2 regions of the Ramlibacter sp. GS1-15 genome follow, and region 1 is predicted to be linked to the other one. Evidence: riboswitches for the same ligand, from Rfam matches in the RefSeq annotation. Region 1 holds a riboswitch; the other holds the start of a gene.

Region 1 (7,532 bases):
GCGCGACGTGGTGATCGACTTCGATCCAGACTTCAACCCCGGGCGCCGCGGCAAGCCGATGGGCGAACAGGCGATCCTCGCGCGCTACTACAACAACATCGCCGTGGAGCACCTTGCACACGAGCGTTTCGCCCTGGCCTACGCGCACTTCCGCGCCGCGCTGCGGGCGGACCCGAAATACGGCGCCGCTTACGGCAACCTCGCGGTCCTGTACCGGACAAAGGGCTACGAGCGCGAGGCCGAGCAGCTGCTGCGTGCGGCGCTTGCGATCGATTCGCGCTCGGACCTTCCCTTGCGCTCCTTGCACCAATTGCTCGTCGACGAGGGCCGCGCGGGCGAGGCCCAGGCGCTGGCGCGAGAGCTCGAATCGCGCCGCTCGCGCGATCCGTACTACTGGACGGGGGTGGGCATCAGGCACCTGCAGAGCGGCGAATCGTCACGCGCGGTGAGTGCCCTGGAGCGCGCGCGCGACATTGCGCCCGGCTTCGTGGAAATCCGGCGCTACCTGGCGCTTGCGTATGCGCGCACCGGCGACCAGAAACTCGCCAACGCGGAGCTGAAGGCGCTGGACGAACTCACGCAGCCGGATCCGCAGCTTGCGTCGTTCCGCAAGAAGATCCTGCAGCAATGAAAAAGGGGCCGGACATCGCTGTCCGGCCCGAACCTTCAAAGAGTTGAAGACACCTATGGCAACTGAAGCTTAGGCGTCGCGCCGAGGCTCGGCTGTAGGAGCCTCAGCAGTGCGTGCTGTAGGCGGGCAGGCCGCCTTCGTGTCGATCCCAGCGAAAAAACAAAGGCCAGCGCGCTTTCGCGTGCTGGCCTTCCGGTATTTGGCTCCCCGACCTGGGCTCGAACCAGGGACCTACGGATTAACAGTCCGGCGCTCTACCGACTGAGCTATCGGGGAACAGCCTTCAATTATAGCGTCAATTACATCGCCGCCGTGACGGCTAGGCGCACGGTGCGCGGAGCGCCCGGGTACAGGTACACGTGGCCGAACTGGTAGGGCGATTCGCGCCAATACCGTTTGTTGGCCACGTTGTCGATGCCCAGTGTCCACGTCGTCGCGGTTCGGCCGATCTGCTTCTCATAGCGCAGCGCCGCGTCGACGCGCGTCCAGGCCGGCAACTTGATGGATTCATCCGCGAGAACGGCGCGATTGCCTTCGTGCGACAGCGAGCCCTGCAGCTCCAGGCCGGCGATGCCCGGCATCTTCCACGCCGCGAACGCGCGCGCGACCACCGCGGGCACGTTGATCGGACGATGGCCGTTGCTCGCCGGATCGATCGCGCTGCCTTCGCGGCGCGCATGCAGCAGCATCGCCGTCGCGCCTGCGCGCCATGGGCCGGACGTCCACTGCAGCGCGCCTTCGATGCCGCGATGCACGGCCGTCCCGTCGAACTGGCCCGTGCACAGGCTGAAGGTGATGTCGCAGAAGGCGATGTTCGACACCGGCCGGCGGATGTCGAACCACGCGAGCTCCCAGGCCCACGCATCGCGTGATCCCTTCACGCCCACTTCCCACTGGCGGGACTTCAGCGCCGGCAGCACCGCGCCGGGATTGGCGTAGACGCTCGGGTTGTTGGGAACCACCTGCGACTCCAGGCCTTGTCCCCAGCTCGCGTACGCCGTCGTCGCGTCGGCCAGCTTGTAGCTGCCGGCGAGCCACGGCGTCGTGAGGGATTGGGAGTAGCTCGTGGCCTCGCTGCCGTCGCTCGCGGCGAACGAGCGGTTCAGGCGCGTGTGGCGCATGCCCAGCCAGGTGGTGAACTTCGCGTTCCAGTGGATCGCGTCGCGCAGCGACAGTTCGGTGGAGCGCTCGTCCTGGTTCTGGCCGGGGAATACGGGCGTGGGATCGGGCGGCACGATCGCCGTGCCCTGCACGTTGCCCGTGCCGACGAAGTTGTAGGCGTTGTCGGGAAGCCGGTCGTGGATCGTGCTGCGCAGGATGCCCAGCCCGAGGTCGTGCGTGATGCCGCCGGTGGCGACCTTTCCTTTCAATTCCAGCGAAGCCGCGTTCTCGCGGCGCTTCTCGCCGATGCTGCGGTAGTCGTAGTAGTCGAACGTGCCGTCGGAGCAGAAGCGGTCGAAGCGGCCCTCCGCGCTGCAGCCGAACGGGAACGCCGTGAAGTCATCGTTCTTCAGCCGCTGCGATCCGAGCTGGCCGACGACGCGCCAGTCGCTGCCGAGCGTGTGCGTGTAGCGGAAGGTGCCGGTCAGCGCGTCGAACTTCGAGGGCTGCGCCCAGGGCTGGTTGTTCAGGTTCAGGCGCGGATCGACAGGCGCGGGCAGCACGTCGCCCAGGAGGCTGAAGCCCACCTGGCTTGCCTGCTTCTTGCTGCTCCATTCGAACTCCCCTTCGAGCAGCGAGTCGCGCGTGATGCGCCAGTCGCCCGCGAACGCGACCAGGCTGCGATCGCCATCGAGGTTGTGAATCAAGGGGCGCAGGCGTTCCTGCGCGACGTTGAGGCGATAGCCGAAGGCGCCGTCGGTGCCGAAGCGCCCGCCCAGGTCGACGGCCGCGAGCACGCTCGCGCGCCGCGTCCATTCCAGGCGCACTTCGCGCAGGTCGGTCTCGGTCGGTCGCTTCACGACGTAGTTCACCAGCCCGCCCGGCGCGCTCGTGCCCGCCTGGATCCCGCTCGTGCCCTTGAGGAGCTCGACACGTTCCTTGTTGTCCAGCGGGATGGTGGTCTCGGCGCTGATCGGCAGGCCTTCGCGGCGGTAGTTGTAGTCCTGGTCGAGCAGGAAGCCGCGGATCGACAACATGTCCCAGTAGCCTGGCGCGTCGTACGCGTCGACCAGCGAAGGGTCGAAACGCGTGAGGTCCGCCAGGCGCCGCGCACCGGATTGCTCGATCTGCTTGCGATCGATGATGCTCGCGGACATCGGCACGTCCTTGAGCGGCAGGTCGCCGAAGCCGGTCACGTCGGCGGCCGGCGGCCAGGCCTTTTCCGTCACGGTGACAGGCGAGAGCGTCGTGGTCTGCGAATGGGCGCTGCCGGCGACGGCGGCAAGGAGGGCGACGCGCGCGATGGCGCGCAAAGGGAAGGTGTGTGCTTCTGTCATGGCTTTCCCTGCGCGAGGATTACCTCAGTCAGGTTCAAAGGGACTCTCTCAGTCGCCGCGGCACGCGGCAACACCCCTAGCGAGTGCGCGAATGTTAATCGAAGACGGGTGTCTCCACGCCGAGCACCTTGTGCAGCCTCGGCGACGTGGTCGTGTACTGCAGCATGATCGTCTGGCCGGGGTAGACGATCTTCGCGGCACCGAAGGCGGCCAGCGCGCATTCGTGGAACCCCGACAGGATCAGCTTCTTCTTGCCGGGATAGGTGTTGACGTCGCCGACCGCGAAGATGCCCGGCTCGCTCGTCGAGAACTTCTCGGTGTCCACCTTGAGCTGCCGACGCTCGATGTCCAGGCCCCAATCCGCGATCGGGCCGAGCTTGGGCGACAGTCCGAAGAACACCAGCAACGCGTCCGCACGCAGCTCGTGCACAGCCATGTCCGGACCCGTCACCTTCACGGCGGACAGCTTGCCGTCCTGCTCGTCGTAGCTCGTGACCTGCCCGACGATGAAGCGCATGCGCTGTTCCTCGCACAAGGCCCGCATCCTGGCGACCGAAGCGGGCGCCGCCTTGAAGGCGTCGCGGCGATGGACAAGCGTCACGCTCGCTGCCTTGTTCGGGCCGTCCTGCGCGAAGTTCAGCGCCCAGTCGAGCGCGGAGTCTCCCCCGCCGAGCACGACCAGGTGCTTGCCGGCCAGTTCGGCGGGCTTCTTCACGCTGTAGAACAGCTGCGAGTCCCGGAACTTCGCGATGCCCTCGAGTGCGAGGGCGCGCGGCTCGAACGCGCCCATGCCACCTGCGATGAACACGGTCGTCGCGATGAACTCTTTCGCCTTGTCGGTCACGACGAAGAAGCGGCCATCGTCCCGCCGCTGCAAGGTCATGACGGTCTGGCCCAGGTGGAACGTCGCGCCGAACGGCTCGATCTGCTTGAGCAGGTTGTCCGTGAGTTCCTGTCCCGTGCACACCGGCACGGCGGGGATGTCGTAGATCGGCTTGTCGGGATAGAGCTCGATGCACTGCCCGCCGGCATAGGCGAGCGAGTCGATCACGTGCGCCTTGATCTCGAGCAGGCCCAGTTCGAAGACCTGGAACAGGCCCACCGGCCCGGCACCGATGATCAGGGCGTCGGTCTCGATCGGTGCGGCGGGGTTGCTCACTTCAGCCTTGTGCGTCCCGGATCAGCTCGGGGAGCTTGCCGGTCTTGTCCTTCCATTCCTCGGCGTCGGGCAGCGCCGGCTTGCGCTTGGTGATGCTCTTCCAGCCGGGGGCCTTCGCCAGGTCGGCGTTGATCTGGATGAACTGCAACTGGTCCGGCGGCGTGTCTTCCTCGGCGTAGATCGCGTTGACCGGGCACTCGGGGATGCACACCGCGCAATCGATGCACTCGTCCGGGTCGATGACGAGGAAGTTCGGCCCTTCGCGGAAGCAGTCCACGGGGCAGACATCCACGCAATCCGTGTACTTGCAGCGGATGCAGGATTCGGTGACGACGTGAGTCATGTTGTTCTGTCAGGCGAGGGAAAACGACCCTCGATTCTAGGGCGCCGCACCGGGGCGGCCTTGCGGCAGCTCAACGAACCAGCACGGCCCCCGAGGTCTTGTGCGTGGCCGTGTCCACCAGCACCAGCGACCCCAGCAGGCGGGAGCGCGCGTAGGACTCGACGGGAATCGGTTCCTGCAGCGCCAGGTCGACGTGCCCGATGCCGTTCGGCTCCAGGTGATCGGTCTCGCTCTCGGCCAGCGTGTTGACGTCCAGCTTATGCACGATGCGCTTGATGCGCGCCTTGACCCAGCGATGGCCATGCAGCGCCCAGTACACGCGCCCGGCCACCAACGGCTCGTCGTCGAGCCAGGCAACGGTGGCCGAGACCTCGCGCACGGCATCGTGCGTGCCCAGGGCCAGCAGCCAGTCGCCGCGCGAGACGTCCACTTCGCGATCGAGCACGAGGCCCGCACTGTGGCCCGCCTGCACGTGGCCCGGCTGGCGCGCGTGGTTCAGCACCTGGGCGATGGTGGCCGTCTGGCCGCTGGGCATGACCTGCACCGTCTGTCCCACCTGCACGTCGCCGGTCGCGATGCGGCCCCAGAACACCCGGCGGCCCTGGCGGGTGTCGGACGAGGACGAGAACTTCTCGACCCACTGCACCGGGAAAGCGAAAGCTTCGCTGGCTTCGGCCGCCGTGACGTCGAGCTGTTCGAGTACTTCCAGCAGCGACAGGCCCTCGTAGCCGCACCATCCCGGCGCGGGTTCGACGACGTTGTGGCCCTTCAGCGCCGAGATCGGAACGGTGGCGCGCACTTCGATGCCGGCTGCGCGGGCGAACGCGGAGAGAGCGCCGCTGATGTTGTTGAAGGCCACCGTCGCATCCTCGACGGCATCGAGCTTGTTCACCGCGAACACGATCGAGGGCACGCGCAGCAGGTTCACCAGCAGCGAATGGCGCCGGGTCTGCGGCAGCAGCTCCAGGCCGGGGTTCTGCCACTGCAATTTCGTCGCATCGACCAGAACGACAGCGGCGTCGGCGCTCGAAGCGGCGGTGACCATGTTGCGCGTGTACTGCTCATGGCCCGGCGCGTCACCGATGATGAACTTGCGCGTGGGCGTCGCGAAATAGCGGTACGCGACATCGATGGTGATGCCTTGCTCGCGCTCGGCGGTGAGGCCGTCGGTGAGCAACGCCAGGTCCGTCTCGCCGGATCGCTGCACGCCGGCCAGCTGGTCCTGCAGCACGGACTTGCTGTCCACCAGCAGGCGGCCGATCAGCGTGCTCTTGCCGTCGTCGACCGAACCGCACGTGATGAAGCGCAGCGCGGAGACATGGTCGTGCTCCGTGGCCGGGGCGGGCTTGGCGGGAAAATCGATCACCGACATCAGAAATAACCGTCCTTCTTGCGCTTTTCCATCGACGCGTCCGAGGTCTTGTCGTCCATGCGCGTCGCGCCACGCTCGCTCACTTCCACCGTGAGCGTTTCCACCACGACATCCGCGGCATTCGCCGCATCGCTCTCCACCGGGCAGGTGCAGGTGATGTCACCCACGGTCCGGAAGCGCACGGTGCGGGTCTCGATCGTTTCGTCGTGCTTGGGGGGCGTCAGCTCGGTCACCGGCACGAGCAGGCCGCGGCGCTCGACCACCTGGCGCTGGTGCGCGTAGTAGATCGAGGGCAGCTCGATCTTCTCGCGCTCGATGTATTGCCACACGTCCAGCTCGGTCCAGTTGGAGATGGGGAAGACGCGGAAATGCTCGCCGGGCTGCAGGCGCGTGTTGAACAGCGTCCAGAGTTCCGGCCGCTGCGCCTTGGGCTGCCACTGGCCGAAGCTGTCGCGGTGCGAGAAGATGCGCTCCTTCGCGCGGGCCTTTTCCTCGTCGCGGCGGGCACCGCCGATCAGCGCGTCGAAGCGGAATTCCTCGATGGCTTCGAGCAGCGTCACCGACTGGTGGACGTTGCGCGATTCGTCGGGGCGCGCAAGGCGCACCGTGCCGCGCTTCATCGAATCCTCGACGCTGCGCACGATGAGTTCCGCACCGAGCTGCTTCGCGCGGTAGTCGCGGAAGTCCGTGACCTCGGGGAAGTTGTGCCCGGTGTCGATCATCAGCAGCGGGTAGGGGATGCGGCCGACGCCGAAGGCCTTCTCGGCGCATTTCAGCATGACCAGCGAATCCTTGCCCCCGGAGAACAGCAGGGCGGGGCGCTCGAAGGCACCCGCGACCTCGCGCAGGATGAAGACGGTCTCTTCCTCGAGTGCATCGAGGTGCCGGTTCGACAGCGGCGTGAGCAATTGGGGTTCGACGCGCGCGTTCATGCAGTTTCCTTGACGTGCAGTCCGCATTCCTTGGCGGATTCCTGTTCCCACCACCAGCGTCCGGCACGGAAATCCTCACCGAGCGAGATGGCCCGCGTGCAAGGCGCGCAGCCGATGCTGGGATAGAACTCGTCGTGCAGCGGGTTGTAGTCCACCTGGTTCAGGTTGATGTAGTGCCACACGTCGCCCCAGGTCCAGTTGGCGAGCGGGTTGATCTTGGTGCGAGCCTCGCTGTCGTCCACCAGCGGCACTTCGGCGCGCGCCGCGGACTGCTCGCGCCGCAGGCCGGTGATCCAGGCGCGCTGGCCGGCGAGCGCACGCTCGAGCGGCTCCACCTTGCGGATGTGGCAGCAGGCCTTGCGCAGCTCCACGCTGCGGTACATCGGGTCCTTGCCCTCGCGCTTGACGAACTGCACCACGGCCTCGTGCTGCGGCTGGTAGACCTCGACGCGCAGGCGCACATTCGCCTTGGTGCGCTCGAGCAGTTCCAGCGTCTCCTTGTGCAGCATGCCGGTCTCCAGCACGAACACCGGAACGTCCAGGCCCAGCGTTTCGATCAGGTGCGTGATGACCACGTCCTCGGCGCCCAGGCTGGATGCCTGCTTGAGCGGCTTGAATTCGGCGGCCGCGCGCTGCAGCAGCGCCTTCGTTTCGGCC
Region 2 (7,532 bases), 1.1 Mb from region 1:
CCGCGGCCCGCCGGGTACGCCCCGCGCAACGCCTGCGCGGTGGCCATCTTCGCGAGCACGACGGACTCGACTTCGACGAAGCCGAGGGCCAACGCGGCCGCGGCGCTCGAAGCGAACACACAGCCCGTGCCGTGGTGGTGCGGCGTGGGCACGCGCGGCAGCCGCAGCCATCCCTGTGCGTGGGGCGCGTGAACGTAATCGTTCGCCAGTTCCTCGCTGGCATCCCCGCCCGTGATCGCGACCGCAGTTGCACCCGCTTCACGCAACATGCGCGCGGCCTGTTCCACCTGGCGCGCATCCTGCAGGTCCGGCACGCCGAGCAAGGCCGCCGCCTCCGCGCGATTGGGCGTGACGAGCGTGGCGCGCGGCAGCAGCTGCTCGCGGTAGGCGCGGCGCAGCTCCTCGCCGGCGAACGGCGCACCGGTGGTCGCGCGCAGCACCGGGTCCACCACGACGGCCAGCGACGCATCCGCGACGCGCAGGCGGTCGATCCAGCGCACCACGACTTCCAGGTTGGCCACGGAGCCGAGCATGCCCGTCTTGATCGCGGCGGCCGGCATGTCCGCCGCCAGTGCGGCGAGCTGCGCGTCGAGCATGTCCGGCGACACGGCCTCGATCGCCTCGACCGCGACCGAGTTCTGCGCCGTCAGCGCGGCCACGGCGCTGCAGCCGTGCACGTCGAACGCATCGAATGCGCGCAGGTCCGCCTGCAGGCCGGCGCCGCCGCCGCTGTCGGATCCGGCGATGGTCCAGACGATGGGGCGGGCGCTCATAGCGTGAACGGGCGGCCGGTGACCGGCGTGGTCGCCACCGCCATCTCCTGCTTCGCCATCACGCCGGCTTCGTACGCGATGCGGCCCGCTTCGACCGCGAGGCGGAACGCCCGTGCCATCGCGACCGGGTCGTGCGCCTGCGCGACGGCGGAATTGAGCAGCACGGCGTCGAAGCCGAGCTCCATGGCCTGCACCGCGTCCTTGGGCGAGCCGATGCCGGCATCGACCACCAAGGGCACATCGGGCAGCCGCGCGCGCAAGGTGCGCAGCGCGGTGGGATTCAACAAACCCTGCCCCGAGCCGATCGGCGCGCCCCAGGGCATCAGGATGCGGCAGCCCGCGTCGAGCAGGCGCTGGCAGGTGACGAGGTCGTCGGTGCAATAGGGAAACACCTCGAAGCCGTCCGCCACGAGCTCGCGCGCGGCGGCCACCAGCTCGAAGGGATCGGGCTGCAGCGTGTAGTCGTCGCCGATCACCTCGAGCTTGATCCAGTTCGTCGCGAACAGCTCGCGCGACATCTTCGCGAGCGTCACCGCTTCGCGCGCGCTCTTGCAGCCCGCGGTGTTCGGCAGCAGGCGAGCGCCGCTGGCCTGGATCAGGCGATAGAAGTCGTTCGGCGCGCCGGCCGCGGCGAGTTGCCGCTTGAGGCCGACGGTGACCACCTGCGTGCCCGAGGCGGCGATGGCCTCCTGCAGCACCTGCGGCGACGGATAGCCCGCCGTGCCGAGGAAGAAGCGGCTGTCCAGTTCGACATCCGCGATGCGCAAACCCATGTCAACCTCCTGTGATCGGCTGAAAGGTGAAGACCGCGTCGTTCTCGTGCAGCGCGCATTGCGCGCGTGCCTCGCGCGGCACGAATTCGCCGTTGACCGCCGTGGCCAGCGCCTGCGGCGCCTGGCCGAGCGACGCGATGAGGTCGGCGAGCGTCGCGCCCGGCTCGACCGGGCGCGGCTCGCCATTGAGCGTGATGGTCACAGGCATGTCGTGATCGCCTCCTCCACCAGCGCCGGCGCGATCAGCCAGCCATGGCGGAACAGCCCGTTGATCCGCACCAGCCCGGGTTGCGCGGCGATGCGCGGCAGGTTGTCCGGCAGCGCGGGCCGCAGGTTCGTGTCGCTGCGCAGGATGCGCGCCTCGCCCAGCTGCGGCACCACGCTGTAGGCGGCCGCGAGCAATTCCACGGTGGTGCGCAGCGACACCGGCGAGCGGTCCTCGGACTCGATCTCGCTGGCGCCCACCACCACCTGCTCGCCCGCGCGCGGCACGATGTACACCGCGTAGCGCGCATGCAATAGCCGCAGCGGCCGGCTGATCTCGACCCCCGGCGCATGCAGCGTGAAGATTTCCCCGCGCACGCCGCGCACCGCCAGCTCCGGTTTCGCGCCGACACCGCGCACGTCGAACACGCAGTCGAACGGACGGCGCTCGCCGCGCGCCCACAGCGCGCCCGGCTCGATGGCGTCCACGCTGCGGCCCCAGTGCCAGCGCACGCCGGCCTGCGTCGCCGCCGCCGCGAGTGCCAGCATCGCCTGCACGGTGTGGATACGCCCTTCTCCCGGCAGCAGCCACGCGCGCGCCGGCCCTTGCACCGCCGGCTCGAGCTCGCGCACCTGTTCCATCGTCAGCGCCTGCGGCGCGAAGCCGGCCGGCGCCTTGCGCGTGAGGAAGTCGATGGTACGGCTGGCAATGCCCTCGTCGCCGCGATGCGCGAACAGAAGGCTGCCTTCGCGCTGCACGTCGACTTCCACCTCGAGCTGCTGCGCGATCTGCGGCCACAGATCGAGCGAGCGCAGGCCCAGCGCGAACACGCGCTCGTCGGCGCATTGCAGCTCCGCCACCGGGCACAGCATGCCGGCCGCGGTCCAGCCGGCGGCGCCCCGTGCTTCCGCATGCGGTGCCGGATCGAACACGTCGACCTCGTGCCCCGCGCGAGCGAGCTGGAAGGCCAGCAGGCGGCCGAGCAGGCCGGCGCCGGCGATGCCGATGCGCATGTCAGCCCTTCTGGATCGGGATGTAGATCTCGCTGCCGGCGGCCTTGAACTCCGCGCTCTTGGCTGCCATGCCCTCCTGCGCCGCCGTGTAGTCGCGCACGTCCTGCGTGATCTTCATCGAGCAGAACTTCGGGCCGCACATCGAGCAGAAGTGCGCGACCTTCGCGCCGTCGGCCGGCAAGGTCTCGTCGTGGAAGTCCTTGGCCGTGTCCGGGTCGAGCGACAGGTTGAACTGGTCCTGCCAGCGGAATTCGAACCGCGCCTTCGACAGCGCCTCGTCCCACGCGCGCGCGCCGGGATGGCCCTTGGCCACGTCGGCCGCATGCGCCGCGATCTTGTAGGCGATGATGCCCTGCTTCACGTCGTCGCGGTCGGGCAGCCCCAGGTGCTCCTTCGGCGTGACGTAGCACAGCATCGCGGTGCCGAACCAGCCGATCATCGCCGCACCGATCGCCGACGCGATGTGGTCGTAGCCGGGCGAGATGTCGATCGTCAGCGGGCCGAGCGTGTAGAACGGCGCCTCGCCGCAGTGCCTGAGCTGCTCCTCCATGTTGGCCTGGATCATGTGCATGGGCACATGGCCCGGGCCCTCGATCATCGTCTGCACGTCGTGCTTCCACGCGATCTGCGTGAGCTCGCCGAGCGTGTGCAGCTCCGCGAACTGCGCCTCGTCGTTCGCGTCGGCGCCGCTGCCCGGACGCAGGCCGTCGCCCAGCGAGAAGCTCACGTCGTACGCCTTCATGATCTCGCAGATCTCCTCGAAGTGCGTGTAGAGGAAGTTCTCCTTGTGGTGCGAGATCATCCACTTGGCGAGGATCGAGCCGCCGCGCGAGACGATGCCGGTGCGCCGCTTCGCCGTCAGCGGGATGTACGGCAAGCGCACGCCCGCGTGGATGGTGAAGTAGTCCACGCCCTGCTCGGCCTGCTCGATCAGCGTGTCGCGGAAGATCTCCCACGTGAGGTCTTCGGCCACGCCGCCGACCTTCTCCAGCGCCTGGTAGATCGGCACCGTGCCGATCGGCACCGGCGAGTTGCGGACGATCCAGTCGCGCGTGGTGTGGATGTTCTTGCCGGTGGACAGGTCCATCACCGTGTCCGCGCCCCAGCGGATCGCCCACACGAGCTTCTCGACCTCTTCCTCGATCGACGAGGTCACCGCCGAGTTGCCGATGTTGGCGTTGATCTTCACGAGGAAGTTGCGCCCGATCGCCATCGGCTCGATCTCGGGGTGGTTGATGTTCGCGGGGATGATCGCGCGGCCGCGCGCCACCTCGTCGCGCACGAACTCGGGCGTGATGATCTCGGGGATCGTCGCGCCCATGGCGTTGCCGCGCAGGCGCTCGTTCTTCGCGGCGTCGGCCAGGTACTCGGCCATCCATTCGCGCTTGCCGTTCTCGCGCAGCGCGACGAACTCCATCTCGGGCGTGACGATCCCCTTGCGCGCGTAGTGCATCTGCGTCACGTTGGCGCCCGCCTTCGCGCGGCGCGGCGCGCGCTGCAGGCCCGCGGCTTCGGTGCGCAGCGCGGCAATGCGCGCGGCCTCGCGCTCTTCGCTCTTGGTGCCGTCGTCGATCGCGCGCCTCTCGCGGCCGGCGTAGCTTTCGGTGTCGCCGCGCGCGGCGATCCAGTCGTTGCGCAGGCCCGCCAGGCCGCGGCGCACGTCGATCATCGCGGAAGGCTCGGTGTACGGCCCCGAGGTGTCGTACAGCGTGACGGTCTCGCCGTTGGTGAGTTTCACCTCGCGCATGGGCACGCGCACGCCCGGATGCGCCTGGCCGGCGACGTGGACCTTGGTGGAGGCGGGAAAGGGCTCGCGCGTGAGGGCGAGCAGTTGCGCGAGTTTGTCGGGTGCGTTCATGTGCCTTCCTTGTGAAGCGATGCCATCGATCGCTCCAGGGATGGCAGGACGCGCGCCGTGGGGCAGGGCCTGTCAGCTCTTCTTACGCCGGTACGAACCGGTTCAAGTTCACGGGTTTGGACTCACCATCTCAGCGATAACGGCCTGCATCGACCGCTCGCACCCCGGAGCGATGGCAAGTATAGGGCGTGCTCGCCGCGGCGCACGCGCGGGGCCGTGCATTATTTTTCGATCTTGACCTTGGTCAACCCTGCCTTCGTGGTCACCTTTCCAGCCATATGCCGAACGGTCGGTAGTACGCGCGCGTACCGGCGGGTGGCGCTGCCACAATGCGCCGGCCTTCCACCTGAGGAGATTCGATGTCTGTGATCACGGTGCACCGACCTGCGCGTGCCCCACGAGCCGATGGCCGCTGGACGGTCGCGGCCGTGCGCGAGCTGTTCGAGCTGCCGTTCAACGAACTGGTCTTCCGCGCGCAGGCCGTGCATCGCGAGCATTTCGATCCCGCGCAAGTGGAGCTCGCGACGCTGCTGTCGGTGAAGACGGGCGGCTGTCCCGAGGACTGCGGCTATTGCCCGCAGGCCGCGCAGCACGACACCGGCGTGGCCGCGACGAAGCTGATGGAGCCCGACGAGGTGCGCGTTGCCGCGCAGCGTGCCAAGGACGCCGGGGCGACGCGCTTTTGCATGGGCGCCGCCTGGCGCGCGCCCAAGGACCGCGACATCGAGAAGGTCGCCGAACTCGTCGCCACCGTGAAGTCGCTCGGCCTGGAGACCTGTGCCACGCTGGGCATGCTGGAAGACGGCCATGCCGAAACCTTGCGCGATGCGGGGCTGGACTACTACAACCACAACCTCGACAGCGCGCCCGAGTTCTACGGCGACATCATCACCACGCGCGTGTACCAGGACCGCCTGGACACGCTCGAGCGCGTGCGCGATGCCGGCGTGAAGGTCTGTTGCGGCGGCATAGTCGGCATGGGCGAATCGCGCACCCAGCGCGCGGGACTGATCGCGCAGCTGGCCAACCTCGATCCGTATCCCGAGTCGGTGCCGATCAACCACCTCGTGCGCGTCAAGGGCACGCCGCTGGCCGACGAGGAACCGCTCGATCCTTTCGAATTCGTGCGCACGATCGCCGCCGCCCGCATCACCATGCCCAAGGCGCGCGTGCGCCTGTCCGCCGGCCGCCGCGAGATGGGCGATGCGGTGCAGGCGCTGTGCTTCCTGGCCGGCGCCAATTCGATCTTCTACGGCGATAAGCTGCTGACGACGGGCAATCCGGACACGGAGGCCGACCTGCGCCTGCTCGATCGACTGGGCTTGCAGGCCCGCGGGCTGGCCTAGCGCTTCGGCAGCACCGAACGCTGGAACTTCGATTCGGGAGGAAAGATGAGGGTGGACGCTGCCGGATCGTGGAGCGTATCACCCCGCCCCCGTCGCGCCTTCGACCAGATGAGGGCCAGGAGGACAGCGGCCACCAGGGCCAAAGGCACGCAGACCAGGAGCGTCTCTCGCCACGCATAGGCGCCCCATGCCGCGCCGGCGGCGATGGCGAGAGAGGCGACTACCGTGATCTTGCTGGACGACATGAGCTCAGCATACGGCAGGACACCGGGGGCTGCGCAACTGTGGGCTTACCGGAATGTGGCATGCTGCCGACACCCTTGTGTCTGGCGGAGCAGGAGCTTGTCAAACGCCGCGCCGATCCTGGCGATGGTCGTGCCAGTGGCGTTTCATCAAACCAGGCCGAGCATGGCCGGCGTGACCTGCGCGAACACCCGCTGCGAGTCGGCCTCGCGAAGCGCGAACTGCGACTCGAAGATCCCGCCGAGCACCGCGCGATAGTCGTTGAGCACCGGCCAGTCGCGATTCTGGAAGAGGCTCGCCGGTGTCACGGCGACCTGTTCGCCCGCCACCGGTGCGCGCTTGCTCGACCCGCCCAGCACCCACATCACGCCGCCGTGGCCATGGTCGGTGCCGCGATTGCCGTTCTCGCGAAACGTCCGGCCAAATTCGCTGAGCACGACGACGGTCGTATCCGGCCACAGCGGCCCCATCTCGCTCACGAAGGCGGCCAGACCGCGTCCGAGTTCATCCAGCCGGCCCGCGAGGTATCCGGTCGCGCCGCCTTCGCCGACATGGGTATCCCAGCCACCGACGTCCACGAAGCCGAGTGTGAAGCGCTCGCGCATCAGGCGTGAGATACGGCGCGCCTCGAGCTCGAAGCCCTTGGTCGTGATCGCGCTGCGGCTGGCCGCTTGCATCTCGGCGGCCATCCCTTTCGCGACGTCATCGCGCACGGCGAAACCCTCTTCCACCTGCCCGGCCCAGCGGCTGCCGCGGTACATCGAGGCAATGATGGCGCTTTGCCGCGCATCCAGTCCCGGCTTGCCGACGGAGCGCAGCGAGGTATTCGGCACTTGACCTGCCCCGCCCTGGAACGCCAGCGGCAATTGATCCGTGAACGCGATGGGCGAACAACCCTGGATCACGGACGCGAGCCGCGCCATGAAGCCGGAGCGAAAGTCTCGCCGCGCCGACAGCGGCTGGCCGAGTTCGATGCTGTCCTGGGTTTCGAAGTGGCTGCGCGACAGATCGTCCGTACCGCAAAACGGCACGAACGCGATCTCGCGGCGCGCGAGCAAGGGACCCATCGACTCGCGCAGCACCGGGTGCAGACCCCAGTCCGCGTCGAGCGGCACCGCGCTGAGCAGGTCGGACGACGGCCGTGCGATGGCGATGTTCGGTCGCGATTCGTAATAGAAGCTGCTGGACACGGGGACCAGCACATTGGCCGCGTCGCAGCCGCCGCGCAGCAGGACAAACAGGAAGCGCGACTGGGCGGCCGGCGCGGCGAACAGCCGCGCGTGTCCGGCCGTCAGCGCCAGTGTCGCGACCGTTTGCGTGA

The links. A riboswitch is a leader RNA that binds a small molecule or an ion and turns the genes downstream of it on or off. The one in region 1 is predicted to bind thiamine pyrophosphate.
Region 2: linked by a shared signal. The riboswitch ahead of thiC (phosphomethylpyrimidine synthase ThiC) and the one ahead of AC3EF3_RS08640 (TonB-dependent siderophore receptor) in region 1 are both predicted to bind thiamine pyrophosphate.

The regions. Positions count from the first base shown of each region.
Region 1 covers NZ_JBYNTU010000001.1:1,713,634-1,721,165, forward strand. The annotation lists gene AC3EF3_RS08630 (tetratricopeptide repeat protein) at 1-631, shown strand, start outside; tRNA gene AC3EF3_RS08635 (tRNA-Asn) at 832-907, opposite strand; gene AC3EF3_RS08640 (TonB-dependent siderophore receptor) at 931-3,069, opposite strand; TPP riboswitch at 3,057-3,157, opposite strand; gene AC3EF3_RS08645 (NAD(P)/FAD-dependent oxidoreductase) at 3,164-4,228, opposite strand; gene fdxA (ferredoxin FdxA) at 4,230-4,571, opposite strand; gene AC3EF3_RS08655 (sulfate adenylyltransferase subunit 1) at 4,642-5,943, opposite strand; gene cysD (sulfate adenylyltransferase subunit CysD) at 5,943-6,875, opposite strand; gene AC3EF3_RS08665 (phosphoadenylyl-sulfate reductase) at 6,872-7,532, opposite strand, start outside.
Region 2 covers NZ_JBYNTU010000001.1:622,904-630,435, reverse strand. The annotation lists gene thiD (bifunctional hydroxymethylpyrimidine kinase/phosphomethylpyrimidine kinase) at 1-773, opposite strand, end outside; gene AC3EF3_RS03145 (thiazole synthase) at 770-1,546, opposite strand; gene thiS (sulfur carrier protein ThiS) at 1,548-1,754, opposite strand; gene AC3EF3_RS03135 (FAD-dependent oxidoreductase) at 1,745-2,764, opposite strand; gene thiC (phosphomethylpyrimidine synthase ThiC) at 2,766-4,622, opposite strand; TPP riboswitch at 4,685-4,799, opposite strand; gene bioB (biotin synthase BioB) at 4,982-5,968, shown strand; gene AC3EF3_RS03120 (hypothetical protein) at 5,965-6,213, opposite strand; gene AC3EF3_RS03115 (DUF1501 domain-containing protein) at 6,361-7,532, opposite strand, start outside.